4 regions of the Paenibacillus sp. FSL H3-0457 genome follow, and region 4 is predicted to be linked to each of the others. Evidence: riboswitches for the same ligand, from Rfam matches in the RefSeq annotation. Region 4 holds a riboswitch; each other region holds the start of a gene.
What was found. Region 4 has a riboswitch for thiamine pyrophosphate ahead of thiC (phosphomethylpyrimidine synthase ThiC). Riboswitches for the same ligand answer to the same signal wherever they lie in the genome.

Region 1 (4,034 bases), 260 kb from region 4:
GTCGGACGGTGCAGGCAGCATCCATTTCTCAATATGGAAGATGGAGACGGCTCCCTGCCATATCGCTATAAAGAGAATAACCGCCACAATGGGCGGCCATACACTTTTGAAATAGGCAGGCATTAGCGATACTTCTCCGTCAGGGTATCCATGCTGAAGCCAGTAGGGCTATGGGCGATTTTGATCTGGGAGATGATGCTTGGGCTGCCAGCCTCCACAAGTACCTCGTGCATTTTACGTACAACTTCCAGCAGTTCCTCCAGTTCCCCCTCCATTGTGGTGTCGAGCGCGTTCACCTGATATTTCAGGCCAGATTGCTGAATAACTTCAATGGCGCGATCAACGTAAGGATAAGAGTTCTCGCCATTTGGCGTTTTGGGAATAACTTGAATGCTAAGTAGTGTGCTTGCCATGAGAGATCACGGCTCCTTTCGTGATATATAAAATGAACTAATGACTGTTACACTTGCCACTTCGATGACAGAATAACCTTCCAATCGCTGTTATCCCCAGATTTTTTTGATTCCCTTTCTCTAAAGGGAAAATCCGGTGATAAAGGCGACCGCTTCGCTTTTTCACGTTATTTCTGTCCTCTCCGTCCTCGTGTAAAATTTAAGTTCGTTTTATATGAGAAATTTTATTGGGGTAAGAACTCGTTTGTATATGCCTTGCTCACATCGATCTGTTCATCAAGCAGTTTTTTGCTAAACATCCAGTCGGTGTAGTTCTGCCACACTTCCTGTTTTTGTTCTCCCCAGCGCGGGGCGTCATCTGTGTACTTTGGACTAAGCCATTTCTGGCTTGCCAGTACCAATTCCTTATCCAGATCCGGTACGGCCTTGATCAGAATGTTGGCTGCGTCTTCGGGATGATCAATTGCGTATTGATACCCTTCGGAGGTGGCTTTCAGGAATGCTTTCACCAACTCAGGGTCGTTTTGGATCGTCTGCTCGTTTGTTACGAGGACAGGCGTGTAATAATCCAGTGCATCTGAATAATCCTTCACATATAACATGTCGATCGGTTCCCCGCGCAGTTCGGCTTCAATACCCGTCCAGGCGTAGAAAATCCACGCGAAATCAATATCCCGTTTTACTGCGGTGAAAAAGTCGGCATCACCCATATTAATGTTTTTTACTTTCGATACATCGGCTCCGTCGCCTTCCATAATGGATTGCATCACGGCTTCTTCGACTGGGGAACCCCAACCGCCATAGGTTTTACCTTCAAAATCTTTCGGTGACTTGATATTCCGATCCGCCGGAGCAGCGAAACCAGATGTATTATGCTGAATAACTGCTGCGATGGAGACGAGTGGAACACCCTGTGTGCGGGCTTGAGTTACACTCTCCTGATAACTTACGCCAAAAGGCACTTCATTCGAGGCAACCATTGTATCTGCGCCACCGGCACCTGGTTGTACAATCTCCACGTTCAAGCCTTCGGCCTTGTAAAAACCTTGATCTACAGCTGCATACAGGCCTGTATGATTCGTATTTGGTGTCCAGTCGAGCACCACTTTAATATCTTTCAGGGCGGCAGTGTCACCTTCGTTGTTGCTTTCCGTATTTGTGTTGCCGTTCTGCCCAGCTGGGGCAGCTTCTTTGCCACCACATGCGGCTACAGTCACCATAAGCACGCATAAGAGCAACAATCCCATCGTTTTACGCCATTTCATCTGTGGTCTCTCCTTCGGTATGTCCGGCCGATTGGCACGGGGTACTCCTTGGCTTCATATCCAATCATCTTGCATAAATCGACAGATTTATACCAGTTGAGATCTGGATGACGTTATTTTTGAACAAGTAAAACGTCCATCGATGTCATTCAAGGAAGCCAGACCGCGTTTAGCGGCAGTTTTTCTTGCAATATCAGGAAGGTGATGCTTCCAGTCTTATACTTTCTGATAGTAACAAAAAAAGCGCCCCGTATTCCGGGACGCGTGCAGGCGTTAGAGAGGTGGCGTTCAGCCATAGGGCTGTGCCATTTCGATATACTCCGATTCCTACGCTGGCATGATCCAGATCAGGTCTAAGGGTTAGTATCTTGGTGGGATACACTCTCAGCCGGCCAATTCCGACTCCCCTGGGAAACTATGAAGTTACGGGCATTACTAGGTGTAATTATAGGCCAGCGGGTGGAACGTGTCCAGTCATGAACTGGATAGGGACACGTATAAGTTATCAAACAGGCCGTTATACATATGTATAACAGCCTGCTTGGATGTGTTATTTTCAATAATTATCGTGGCGAATCATATAAGGCAATCTGACTGAGTGCAAAAGCATCGGATTTTGGGTCATAACCTACCTGTTTCTGAGTGGTTTCCAGATTCAATCGTTTAAACCGATTATTCGAGATCCCATGCAGTATGGTGAAGGGTTCCAGATCGGTAGTTGTAATTGCTTTGAACATCAAATCACACAAGTCAGCCGGACTAATATATGCGCTCATATCCCTTGCCTCCAGCACTGGTCCGTCCGGTTGAAAATCATCATATGCACCTATACGTATTGCTACACTTTGTAAACCTTCGGTATACGCAAAATAGGAAGCGAGCGATTCTCCAAAACATTTGCTAACCCCGTACAAATTCCGTGGGCGTGTTGGCATGTCCGGATAGACTTGAGCATCAATGGGATACCCCTCAATCGTCTGTGCACTGCTTGCAAGAATGACTCTTCGTACACCTTGGTCTTTAGCTGCACGGAATACATTAAATGTACCTTTGATATTGATGTCCAACAACGATTCATAAAATCCGGCATTCGGGGAAGGATCTCCCGCCAGATGTACAACCACATCCATGCCTTCGCAAGCATGCTGACAGGCTTCGGGGTCTGTCACATCCAGTGTCATGATCTCATGGCCGGTCCCTTGATACGTATGCAGTCTGTCGATATTTAAATCCGTTAGTCGCAGGTGAAATGCCTCTGACAAGTGTTGGGACAAGTCACGTCCAATTTTTCCGGCTGCGCCGGTAATTAAAATGTTCATAAATCAACTCCAATTCTTAGCGCTGGAAGAACTCAATCCATTCCTTTTCAGGTCCATAGATGAAGAAATAGCGATAACCGTTAGGCAGTGTGATAATCTCTCCGTCGATAAATTCGGCTTCGGTGGATTGGATGCGTTGGTACTCAGAATCAAGATCATGCACGTGGATCGCAAAATGGTGCACCGTACCTTCGGAAGGCAGCTTGTCGCTGTATCCTTGGATTAACTCAATCTCAGTCTCATTACTTCCATTAAAGCCAAGGAAGGCGAGCTTAATGATACCGTTGGTGTGGGTTACCCGGTCTTTCAATTCCAATCCAACAACCTCCGTATAGAAACGGAGTGTAGTTTCCAGATCACGAACGGCAATGCCGACGTGGTCAATGCGTTTTTGAAAACTCACAATCAAAAACCTCCTTATATATTGAAATTTTCTACCATTTTAAGGGATATCATAGAGCTGTACTACATGGTTGTCAAATCCAATTTTAAATTGGAAAAATCATAATTGTTCACAGAATGTTCACTTATGTGGAGGGTTTCCTTATCTCTATAATTACGAAGGTAAACAGAGAGGATGAGAGAATTGCCAACTAGCAAGAAGGAACAAATTATTTTCGGATTAATGATGTGTATAGGAATGGTCTTGGTCATGATGTTCTTCAATCTATGGCACAGTGGGTTACTCGGCAAGATGTCCCCGCTTGAAATACTGCTTCAATTCATATTATGTTTTGTCATTGCGTTTCTGGTGGAGTCTTTCATTGTTGGTCCTGTGGCGAGAAAGATTGCATTCTCCTTGCCCTTCGACAAGTCCAATAAGATTTTAGGTGTGCTCGTCATTTCATTTTTCATGGTGATTGGCATGGTTCTGATCATGTCCATGTATGGAATGATCTCGGCATATCTCGCTGATCAATTAAATGGGGGGTCATCCGTAATCCGCACGTATCTCCATACAATCGCTCGTAACTTCAGCCTGGCGCTTCCATATCAGTTGATCGTTCTGGGACCACTCGTCCGATATGTATTCGGTA
Region 2 (4,034 bases), 2.9 Mb from region 4:
ATATCCCGGCGGGCAAGCGGAGTATTTACGGGTCCCATTTGCTAATTTTACCCACTTTAAGATCCCTGAAAACTGCGAACAACCGGACGAAAAGCTAAGCTTGATCGCCGATGCCATGACGACGGCATTCTGGAGCGTAGATAACGCCGGCGTTAAAAATGGAGATACGGTCATTGTGCTCGGCTGCGGCCCGGTCGGACTCCTAGCCCAGAAGTTCTGCTGGCTGAAAGGAGCTAAGCGGGTCATAGCCGTCGACTATGTCGATTACCGCTTAAAGCATGCGAAGCGAACAAACAATGTGGAAATAGTAAACTTCGAACAGGATAAGAATATTGGGAACACTCTCAAGGAAATGACCAAAGGCGGCGCCGATGTTGTCATTGATGCGGTAGGAATGGACGGCAAGATGAGCGATCTTGAATTTCTAGCCAGCGGTATGAAACTGCAAGGCGGCACCATGAGCGCATTTATCATTGCATCTCAGGCTGTTCGCAAAGGTGGCACCATTCAAGTCACTGGGGTATACGGCGGACGTTATAACGGATTCCCGCTCGGTGATATCATGCAGCGAAACGTGAATATCCGTTCCGGACAAGCTCCGGTCATTCACTACATGCCATACATGTACGAGTTGGTTACGTCTGGCAAAGTGGACCCTGGCGACATTGTTACGCACGTCATTCCGCTCAGCGAGGCCAAACGGGGCTATGAAGTGTTCGATACAAAAACGGACGATTGCATTAAAGTCATCTTAAAGCCTTAAATATGAATAGATACATGGGAGGACAATCTGAATGGATTCCACATACGCTTTGCATGAGATGCTCGAGGTACATGAAATAGCTGCGTTCAAGACGGTTTGTATGACTAAATCCAAGACCATGCAAGCTCTGGTAACCGACCCGGAGCTCAAGCAAATTTTGCAACAAGATGCGATCTTATCACAACAGCAGCTTCAGGAGCTCGGTGGAGTGCTGTCTAAAGCGACTGTATAGGAGATAAAAAAATGAACCCAATATTAGAACACATGACTGGTCTTAATACGCTGACCGATGACGTGATCGCAATGGATTTTTTGATGAACGCCAAGAGCGGTGTCAGAAACTACGCCATGGCTGTGACCGAATGTGCCACCCCCGAAATCAAACAAATTTTGATGAAACAGCTCGATGAAGCCATAGATTCTCATGAAAAGATATCAAATTACATGGTGCAGCATGGTTTATACCACCCTTACCATATTGCAGAGCAAATTCAGCTCGATCTGAAAAACATTCAGACTGCTATGAACATTCCGTCCTGACACCCTTTTTGATTTTAGCCAGAGACTTCAGAGAACAAAATGTCCCTGTGTCAAGAATTTCAACAATGAAAAAAGGCGGATACTATCCGCCCTTTTTTTGGCATCGTCACGAAACACGCTTATTGCAAGCGTTCCTTTACGTATTCTACTTATTTCTATCCTGAGACTGTTTATGGCCGCTGCTCTCTACTTTAATTGACTACAGTGAACTTAAGGCTCCAGCTTCCATGACATTTCCCAAAAATCAAGCTCAAAGCGACTGCACATCACGAAAATATCCTCCATCCGTTGGTACGTTCCCTCGCTACAGCCTTCTAATAGCTTATCAGTTAACGTCACTAGGGATTGATTGTTGCTGTTGTATTCAGAGGAAGCATATCCTGTGATCCACTCTCCGTAAAAAGGATGCTCAGCTGCACCTGGCTTTTGGGCAAGGACTTGACCAATCTCTGCATAGCTCCATGAGCAGGCCAGAATGGATACAAGTACTTCTGCTATGCCACCCGCATGGGAAACAGAGAGCATATAGTTAGTATAGGCTGCATTTTTCAGGGCAGGTTTTACCTGGAAAACATGATCCTCTGTAATTCCTAATCGCTCCATATAAGAACGATGAATTTTCATTTCACCATTCAGGATGTTATCTACGTTTTCACTAAAAAACTGCATCAATTTGGGGTCGTGCGACTTGACAATACCTAGTGCAAATACGCGGGCATAATCGAACAGGTACAAGTAGTCTTGCAGCAAATAATAACGAAATTGTTCAACCGTTAAGGAACCATCTCCGATTCCTTTAACAAAGGGATGCTCAAGACATTCCTTCCACACAGGCTGTGCTGCCTGATATAGTCTCTCTGAAATAGTCAACATGTGTTCCTCCAATTCATAATGTACGTATTTAAAAACAAAAAAACGAAACATCCTATGGATGTTTCGCAGACAAATACACTAAAACAAGGGGGTTCGCATGAGCTACCCAAGTACAGTGTTTCATCGTTGCATCCCTACGTTGGCATTATCCAAATCAGGTAAGGTCGGTTTAACACCCTCTCAGCCGGTTAAGGCTCCCTCGCAAACGGTTGTATGTAGTTGATTACTTTCCTATTCCCATAAAAGATAAAATAACATCCATTTAGTATATCAAGGGCTGTTAAATATAGTCAAGGAAGATTGTATCGCCCCTCATCACCTTTGGTGACGTATGTAAACGATGAAAACCATCACAACAATGGTTGAGTTTCAGCCACTGTTATGATGGTTTCTATTCTTGCAACTACTGCCGATGGTTTAATGCCCGAGTTTGTTCTTTCCGACAAAAGTGAGTATTCCGTACTGGGAAGTATTTCTCCAGCTCTCATTGGTCGTATCATTCCACTTGGCTACGCTCTGCTTACCTCCGCCCTGGTTGTCGTTAATTTGGAGCTCGAAACCGAGAACATTTCCTGCTTTGGGCGTCAATGATTGTAAATGAATTCTGGCTTCTACGAGATATCCTTTATTTGTTTTCTTCACAGCACTTACAAGGCGTCCAGGTGAGGCACCCCCTGCAAAGGTTCCCACATTGTCTGCACTGATTCTGAACTGGGCATCATCATATTGAAAATACGGTGTGCGCTGGTGATTCTCGTCCAGGAAAATCTCAACCGAATCCTGATCCCATGGGTTGATACTATCTGTAATGATGTTTGGATCAGTGACGTCGATCAGCAGGTATAGATACTCACCTGACCACATTGCGCGAGCCACTGCCTCTGCACCTTCGCTCTGGTTCAACCGTTTTACTTCAAATGGTGCAGCCTTATTCCATGATGTGTCTTTCTTCCCATCAATCTGAACAATCCCTTGCACAGCTTGTGCAGATTTGGGCATAGGGGCGAGTTGAATCACGCCGTATTTGCTTGTATCCTGTTCCTGAGATTGTGTTCTATCATTCCAGTACAGTGGATTATAAGGTTGTGTCCCACTTGAACCGCCATCAGTCACACGGATATCCAATCCGGCTTCATATTCTGATCCGACTTGGATACCACCCCACGGAATGGACAATTCAACCTGATATCCGGCTTTTGTCTCGCGTACACGATATGAACGCTGCTCCACACCCTCAGCTTTGCCCGACCGCTTAATGATTACGTGTCGGTCATCTGCTTCATATGAAGTGGTCTTGCCATTATTGAGATCAACAAAGATATCTACTCTGTCATTCACATCTGCCTTTGCATCCTGTACATCCACGAGGATATACAGGTTACTATGATCCCATAAAGTGCGGAAACTGGCTGATCCCGAAGAGTCACCCTTCAGTGGAGTAGACACCGCTTTGTTCCAGAGCGGATCTTGTGTCTGTTTTTTGATATCCGGTTTACCCGAAAGTGAGACGGCTCTCTGCGTCAACACAGGCAAACTGGATTCATCCACGAGTCCCCAGTATGCCTTTTTGGCCTTCAGGGCTGAATCAAACAGCATAGCCTGGTTGTTGTAAGACTTCTCATCTTGGAGTCCCCATAAGGTAACTGAAGAAATGTGGTCTTTGTGTTTTTTGTACAAATCCAACAGTTCCTTATATCGATACGCCTGCTTTACTGCAACTTCATCGGACATCTCTTCACCAAATGGAATTCCGCTATCCACATCCAGTTCCGTGATCTGAATATCCAATCCAAGTTCGGCGAACATGCTGATCGTTTTTTCAATTTCCTTGATGGGCGGGGATTCCAGGTTATAGTGG
Region 3 (4,034 bases), 3.2 Mb from region 4:
GAATTAGAAAAAGAAATGATGAATATAACGGACCAGATGGCAGATGCAGATCCAGATAAGCTGGAGCAGTTGCTGGAAGAGATGGGCGATATTCAGGAACAACTGGAACAGGGCGACTTTTATCTGATTGACGTAAAAGTGGAAGAGATGGCCAATGGACTTGGTTTGTCCGCAATTGGTCTTGATCGGGATGTCGCAGCTCTAAGTGGTGGGCAACGTACCAAGGTGCTTCTTGCCAAGCTTCTGCTTGAGAAACCTACAGCCCTTTTGCTGGATGAGCCGACCAACTATCTGGATGTAGAGCACATTGAATGGTTGTCACGTTACCTGAAGGACTACCCTCATGCGTTCCTCTTAATCTCCCATGACACGGAATTCATGAATGAAGTAGTAAATGTCATTTATCATTTGGAATTTGCCAAATTAACGAGATATGCAGCGAACTATAACAAGTTCCTTGAGATGGCTGATATGAATAAAGCCCAGCATATTGATGCGTACGAGAAGCAGCAAGAGTACATCAAGAAGCAGGAAGATTTCATTCAGCGTAACAAGGCACGTGCTTCAACTTCAGGTCGAGCGAAGAGCCGGGAGAAACAGCTGGACAGAATTGAACGTATTGATCGTCCAGATGAAGCGGCCAAACCAACGTTCAAATTCAAGGATGCCCGTGCGAGTAGCAAAACGGTCTTTGAGGGCATTGATTTTGAAATTGGATATACGTATCCTTTGCTGCCTAAGATGACAATGACAATTGAACGTGGTGAGAAAATTGCCATCGTAGGTTGTAATGGTGTGGGTAAATCGACGCTGCTGAAAACCATCTTGGGCAAAATATCTCCACTCAGTGGAAAGACCTTTTTGGGAGATTATCTCGAAACGGCCTATTTTGAGCAGGAAGTTCGTGCTGGAAATATCACGCCGATTGAGGATGTCTGGAATGAGTTTTCACATTTGACCCAGAATGAGGTCCGGGGTCATCTCGCTCGCTGCGGGTTGAAAAATGAGCACATTACCCGTCCGCTTAACATGCTGAGTGGTGGAGAGCAAGCCAAGGTTCGTCTATGCAAACTCTTGATGCGTGAAAGCAACTGGATTCTATTCGATGAGCCGACGAACCATTTGGATGTCACAGCTAAAGCTGAGTTACAGCGTGCCTTGCAAGAATTCAAGGGAACGGTGTTGCTGGTATCTCATGAACCTGATTTCTACGAGGGTTGGGTTACCAAAACATGGAATGTTGAAGAATGGTCTGAGAAAAATTAGACAATTCAAGCAACGCTAATAGAAATGAACGGTGACAAAAAAATCCTTCTATGGTAACATAGGCTACAACTTCATATGAACACTAGGGGGGCCGCACGATGTGGCTGAGATGGAAGAATGCGATTCCGGACCCTTTGCACCTGATCTGGATCATACCAGCGTAGGGAAGTGGCGAGCGCGTTTCAGTGAATGACGTGAGCAAACGGCAATTCGAAAGAATTCAACCGTCTTGCTTAGTAAATTGAAACATGCAGTTGCGTGTATAACGTTATGGCTATAAGGTCTATAGCTTTATTGCACGAAATGAACTGTATGTATCAGTCAGTCATCTGGTCCTATAATTAATACGCAGCCACTCCCCTACGGGAGTGGCTTTTTTGTGTTTTCATAGCATTCACGCATGGAAGGAGATGAACAGTACGGTAATTTCTCATGAACGTGTACACGGATCATTTGAACTGCATGTTGTATCTACGGGTGTAGGGACTCAAGCATCTTTTGTAAAAGCTGCAAAGGACGTTTGGCCATGGGTGGACTACATCCATATACGAGAGAAACAACTCTCGTGGCAACAAAAGATCGGTTGGGCTGAAAGTCTGCGTGGTGTTGGCGTTCCGTCTTGTCGCATCGTTATCAATGGTTCAGAACTGCCACCACAGAATGACATCTATGGCGGTGTGCATTGGGGGCAAGAGGCTATACGTAACTACAACCCTGCTGTTATAAGTAATGTCCAGCGAATTCGTCTGGGTGTATCTGTTCATTCAATCGATGAGGCAAAAATCGCTGAAGAACGGGGAGCCGATTACCTTTTCTTCGGGCATGTCTACTCAACCAACAGTAAGCCTGATCTTGAACCAAGAGGATTATATGCTCTGGCTGAAGTGTGCTCTGGTGTCTCCATTCCTGTCATGGCGATTGGGGGCATCGAACCGGGAAACATTCACGCTATTCGCTCTGCAGGCGCACAGGGAGTCGCTGTGATTTCGAATGTATGGGCGAGCGATTCCCCGGATCGGGCCGCTGAATCATTAAGGCAGGCTATCGTTGCTACAGAAAGTTTGAGCCGCTGAATCAAGGAGATGAGAGGATGAAAAAGATCATTACTGATAAATTGGATAAGATTCATGCAGAAACGATTATTGTAGGCGGAGGCGTTGTTGGTTGTGCCATTGCGTATGAGCTTGCTTCCCGTGGACAGGATGTACTGCTGGTAGATCGTTCGGCGATTGCAGGAGGCACTTCTTGCGCAGCTGCTGGAATGCTGGCGGCAGACAGTGAGGATTTTGCTCATCCTTTGATGGCTAAGCTTGCCAGGCAGAGCAGGCAGTTACTTCATGAGCAAAAGGTACTAATGGCTACCCTCAGTGATGTAGAGGTTGGTCTGCAACGCCATGGATTCCTAACTCCTTTTCGTTCATACAGTGAATTAAGCAGCTATAAGAATAATCGGAAGTCTGCGTTGTCTGCTGATGAGGTGTGGTGGGATCGTTCCGTTGTGCAACAGGAGGCACCATGGCTTAACAGAGATACGTATGGAGCCTACTACAGACCTTACGAGAGTGAGATTCTTCCAGTCCATCTAACAAAGGCATATGCTGAATCCGCTCAAGTATTGGGAGCACAGGTTATGGAGGACATACAGGATATACGTGTGCAAGCAAACGAACACGGCGTGCAGGGGATCAACACATCGATCGGCGAGATGAGATGCAAACATGTCATTATAGCGGCTGGATTACAGAGTGAAGAGTTGATGAGACATGTGAATCTGAGCTTGCCTGTGTGGTCGGTAAAAGGTGAAATAGCCGCCGTTCAGTTCGCAGATGAACATGCAGGGTACAGACCTGACAGAACGGTGTATGCAGAGGATATCTATATTGTTCCCAAAGCCAATGGCGAAGTTTGGCTCGGGGCAACCAGTCTGCCAGGCAGAACGGATCTGAACGTTTCTGTACAGGGTGTTCAGAAGCTGATCACAGCGGCTACCCACTGGGTGCCTGGGATGAAAGAAGCGCAATTTATACGAGCGTGGGCAGGCGTGAGACCGGCAACTCCCGATGGACTGCCTTATATAGGTGCATGCAAGAGTATACCCGGGCTGTTCGCCGCCTTTGGGCATTACCGCAACGGTATCTTACTTAGTGCGATAACAGGCAGGCTTATCGCTGAGTTGCTCGCTGGCAAAAGCTCAGAAGAACTCGGAATTGAGGCGCTGACCCCTGAGCGATTGAATAGAAAGGGAGTGGTGCAGTGAATATCATCGTTAATGGTCAACGGATGGAGATTGAAGACAGATTGAATCGTGTGGATAAATTGCTCCAATCTTTTGACCTGCATGTCAAGACTGTAGTTGTAGAGCTGAACAAGCATATTTTAACCCGTGAGTATCATGAAACGACAGCATTAAGAGAAGGCGATCGAATTGAGATTGTACATTTTGTAGGAGGCGGTTGATGATGTTGAACATTGGTAAATATACGTTTGAGTCCAGATTGTTGCTTGGAACAGGTAAGTTTTCGGATCTGGAAGTGCAAAGTCAGGCTGTGGAAGCATCTGAAACGGAAGTTTTAACCTTTGCTGTTCGTCGTCTGAATCTGGAAGAGCGTAACCAGAAGCATTTCCTGGATACGTTGGATCTGGATAAATACACACTTCTTCCGAATACGGCAGGGGCTTCCACTGCGGAAGAGGCGGTGCGGATTGCCGAGCTTGCGCGGGCTTCAGGACTTTGTGATATGATAAAAGTCGAAGTCATCGGAGATGGA
Region 4 (4,034 bases):
CGGAACTCGAACCGCGCTTTGGACAATGCGTCATCGCGGCGCTGGGCACGTGGATGGCCTTTCGCCAGATCGGCGGCATGAGCTGCGATCTTGTAGGCGATGACCCCTTCCCGCACATCATCCTTGTTGGGCAGGCCCAAATGTTCTTTTGGCGTAACATAACAGAGCATGGACGTGCCGAACCAGCCAATCATGGCCGCACCAATGGCGGATGTGATGTGATCGTAACCCGGGGCAATGTCGGTCGTCAGCGGCCCCAGCGTATAGAACGGTGCCTCTTTACATATCTCCATCTGCAAGTCCACATTCTCCTTGATCTTATGCATCGGCACATGACCCGGGCCTTCGATCATCACCTGCACATCATGCTTCCATGCAATCTGCGTCAGTTCCCCAAGCGTGGCCAGTTCCGCCATCTGAGCTTCGTCATTCGCATCGTAGATACTGCCTGGACGAAGTCCATCTCCCAGTGAGAACGCCACATCATACCTTTTCATAATCTCGCAGATTTCTTCAAAATGGGTGTACAAAAAATTCTCCTGATGATGCGCAAGGCACCATGCTGCCATAATGGAACCACCCCTAGACACAATACCTGTCATTCGCTTGGCGGTCATGGGGATATAACGCAGCAGTACACCTGCATGAATCGTAAAGTAGTCCACGCCCTGCTCTGCCTGCTCAATGAGTGTGTCACGGTACAACTCCCAGGTCAGCGCTTCCGCTTCGCCATTCACCTTCTCCAGCGCCTGATACAGTGGCACCGTACCAATCGGCACAGGTGAATTGCGGATAATCCATTCCCGGGTGGTATGAATGTTTTTGCCTGTGGACAGATCCATCACCGTATCCGATCCCCATCGTACCGCCCAGGTCATCTTCTCCACCTCTTCCTCAATGGAAGAAGATACAGCAGAGTTACCTATGTTGGCATTGATCTTCACGTGAAAATGACGACCGATCAACATCGGCTCACTCTCCGGGTGATTGATGTTGGATGGCAGAATGGCCCGTCCACTCGCCAGCTCCTGTCTCACAAATTCCGGCTCCACGCCTTCACGAATAGCGGCGAACTCCATCTCTGCCGTAATGACTCCCTGCCTCGCATAATGCATCTGAGTCACACAGCGTCCTGGCTGTGCCCGCAGCGGTTTGCCACGTAATCCGGGGTACTCTTCAGCGCCGGCTCTCTTCCCTCCGGGCTTTAGTCCGTTATCCTCCGGTTTAACTGTACGGCCCTGATAAGCTTCAACATCGCCACGCTCTGTGATCCAGCGGGTGCGCAGGGCTGGCAGACCTGCGCGGATATCCGCATGAAATGCGGGATCGGTCATGGGGCCGCTCGTATCGTAGACACGCAGCGGTTCGTTATGCTCCACCCCTTGGGGAGTATTCGTGTCATGAAGGGCTATCTCACGCTCCGGTACAGCAATGTCCGGCCGTGAGCCCTGAATGTAGACTTTGCGGCTACCGGGAAAGGGCTGAACCCGTCCGGCCGCTCCTGTTTCTTTTTCCACCTGCTGATCGTTATGTCCCCGCTCCGTCGCTTGTTGTCCCGTTTGATTTCCTGTACTCATGTTCGCTTGTCTCCTCCTCAGTGTTCGTCGCTTGTTTGGTTGGTATCATCATTAGCTTGGTTACGTACCTGTTCCAAATCATGCGCAATGCAGAGAAGAAAGAGCGATCCTACACCAGACCAGGGAAGACACTTTTCATGTACAGTTAACAACAGACGGAGGCTGCCACAGATCTTGGATGATCTATGGTGCGTTCTCTATTCATCCAAGCCCACTTCCGCAGGTTATCGAAAAAGAAGCCCATAAAATCCGCGCTATATCGCCCGTTCCCTGTATATAAAAAAGCCGGTCCCCGAAGGAACCGACTTTTATGTCCATCACCAATAATGCACCTTCATGCAGCTCCTTAACGGAGCCCTACAAGGGTCACATCATGTGGTGGTTGTGGTCATATCGCCGATTACTTCCCTACGCTGGTATGATCCAGATCAGGTGCAAAGGGTCCGGAATCTCATGCGATTCCGTCTCAGTCCGGACAATTCGGACTCCCCCAGTAACGTTAATAAGTTGCGGCTTACATAGGCCGCCGTTCATATTCAATGAAGCTGGCCCCGTTGGGCCGTCCATTACAGAGTAGCGCAACCGGAACATAAAAACAACCTTTATATTCCAGAACACCAACTCAATTGGAGAAAAAACTTACATCAACATCAGGATAACATGAGCCCCATTTGCGTAGCAGCATCCTTCAACACAGGTGCGTATTCATGCAATGTCTCCTGCGAAAGTCGACTGACAGGTCCCGAGACCGAGAGGGCAGCTGCGATATTGCCTCTGCGATCCATAATCGGTACAGATACCGCGGCAGCTCCCGGCTCACGTTCCTCATAACTCGTCGCATATCCGTTATCCCGGATATCTCCCATTTGCGCCAAGTACACCGCCGGATCAATAAACACCGGCCATTCCGGCCCGTTCATCAGTTCTTCACGATCCTCGTCCGTGGCAAACGCCATCAAAACTTTGCTGGAAGCCCCCACAGACAGCGGGAGTCTAACACCAACGGGAGCGACTCGGCGGATCGCCTGATCACTTTGTACAGCCTGAATCCGAATCCGTTCACTTCCATCACGCAGGTACAGACTCACGGTCTCTCCCAATCGATCTCTCAGTCGCTCCATCGCAGGTAACAGCAGTATAGCGGGATCATCACTGCGGGACATATGAGCTGACAGCTCCCAGATTCGGATGCCAAGTCGGTACTTCTCTGTTGCTGCATCGCGGATCACGAACCCTCGATCCTCCAGCGTAGCCATCAAACGGTGGACTGTACTTTTGTGCAGGCCGATCTGGCTGGCAATTTCGGTGAGTCCCAGATCACTGCGTGTGGTAAAACATAATAATATATCCAGCGCCCGTTCCACAGCCCGGACGGTTAACTTGCGATCTTCCATGGCATAATGCCCTCCTCATGTTTCATCACATGAAACTTGGTTACATAAATTATATGAGAAACGGTCTCATCTGTAAACCAAAAAGAGCCAAAATCAAAATAGACCAACGTGTAAATTTTTCCTTTTTATAAGACTTAATCCCCTGTAATTTACACACTAAGGTAATGTTACCCATATATCTTAAGAACTATATAACAATTGCGTAACAAATGCCCTCAATCAATTGACTTTGACTATACGGGAACATACGATAAAGATATATTACATTAAGATATCGCTCTGAAGCAGGCTCTGAAATCGACGCAATTCTCTTTTCATGTCGTTGTTATCTTCAACTGAACTTCAAAGGAGGGGCATTCATGTATCCAACATCCCAGAGCGAAGCCCCGCTGCAAACAAAAGTGTCCGATCTGCCCTCTTCCCTATCACCGAGGCTGATTCGGTTCAAACATATTATCGTAGCGTTGCTGCTCTCCGTTGTATTTTTTCTACTGTTTTGTTTTATTGCACTGCATGGTTACATCGCATGGGTATTATCCAATCCTACTGTAGCGCCGGTCTTCTCCAATCCAATGCAGGCCAAGAACATGAAGTACGAAGACATCACGTTCCCGGCAGCAGATGGCAGCCGGACGATGCAGGGATGGTATATACCTGCTGACAATGCTGCAAGCAAAACGATTATTTTCAGTCACGGCTATGGTGCCAATCGTGAAGAAACATGGGTACCTATGTATGACCTGGCCCACTATGCCCATCAACTCGGTTTCAACGTGGTCATGTTCGATTATGGCTTCGCCTCACAGGTGAACAAAGCTGTAGCCACAGGTGGCAAAGCTGAGTCACAGCAATTGCTGGGTGCCATCCAGTTCGCCAAGCAGCGAGGTGCACAGGAACTGGTTGTCTGGGGTTTCTCGATGGGTGCCGGTACAGCGTTACAAACCGGACTTATTACGAAGGAAGTCGATGCGATGATTCTGGACAGTGCGTTCCTGCTTGAGCCGGATACGCTGTACCACAACATTCATAACCAGATCGATCTCCCGCGTCAGCCTACACTCGA

Region 1: it holds a riboswitch for thiamine pyrophosphate, as region 4 does, so the genes downstream of both, MHH25_RS02375 (ABC transporter substrate-binding protein) here and thiC (phosphomethylpyrimidine synthase ThiC) in region 4, are expected to answer to the same signal.
Region 2: it holds a riboswitch for thiamine pyrophosphate, as region 4 does, so the genes downstream of both, tenA (thiaminase II) here and thiC (phosphomethylpyrimidine synthase ThiC) in region 4, are expected to answer to the same signal.
Region 3: it holds a riboswitch for thiamine pyrophosphate, as region 4 does, so the genes downstream of both, MHH25_RS17720 (thiamine phosphate synthase) here and thiC (phosphomethylpyrimidine synthase ThiC) in region 4, are expected to answer to the same signal.

What each region holds. Positions count from the first base shown of each region.
Region 1 covers NZ_CP150283.1:498,105-502,138, forward strand. Annotated here, with positions in the region: gene MHH25_RS02365 (ABC transporter permease) at 1-123, opposite strand, end outside; gene MHH25_RS02370 (thiamine-binding protein) at 123-413, opposite strand; gene MHH25_RS02375 (ABC transporter substrate-binding protein) at 638-1,678, opposite strand; TPP riboswitch at 1,985-2,097, opposite strand; gene MHH25_RS02380 (NAD(P)-dependent oxidoreductase) at 2,242-2,997, opposite strand; gene MHH25_RS02385 (VOC family protein) at 3,014-3,400, opposite strand; gene MHH25_RS02390 (hypothetical protein) at 3,575-4,034, shown strand, end outside.
Region 2 covers NZ_CP150283.1:3,642,411-3,646,444, reverse strand. Annotated here, with positions in the region: gene MHH25_RS16110 (zinc-dependent alcohol dehydrogenase) at 1-763, shown strand, start outside; gene MHH25_RS16105 (hypothetical protein) at 795-995, shown strand; gene MHH25_RS16100 (spore coat protein) at 1,007-1,303, shown strand; gene tenA (thiaminase II) at 1,514-2,176, opposite strand; TPP riboswitch at 2,290-2,387, opposite strand; gene MHH25_RS16090 (endo-1,4-beta-xylanase) at 2,594-4,034, opposite strand, start outside.
Region 3 covers NZ_CP150283.1:4,006,600-4,010,633, reverse strand. Annotated here, with positions in the region: gene MHH25_RS17725 (ABC-F family ATP-binding cassette domain-containing protein) at 1-1,266, shown strand, start outside; TPP riboswitch at 1,341-1,450, shown strand; gene MHH25_RS17720 (thiamine phosphate synthase) at 1,677-2,339, shown strand; gene thiO (glycine oxidase ThiO) at 2,357-3,523, shown strand; gene thiS (sulfur carrier protein ThiS) at 3,520-3,723, shown strand; gene MHH25_RS17705 (thiazole synthase) at 3,726-4,034, shown strand, end outside.
Region 4 covers NZ_CP150283.1:757,291-761,324, reverse strand. Annotated here, with positions in the region: gene thiC (phosphomethylpyrimidine synthase ThiC) at 1-1,577, opposite strand, end outside; TPP riboswitch at 1,966-2,079, opposite strand; gene MHH25_RS03530 (IclR family transcriptional regulator) at 2,228-2,971, opposite strand; gene MHH25_RS03525 (alpha/beta hydrolase) at 3,331-4,034, shown strand, end outside.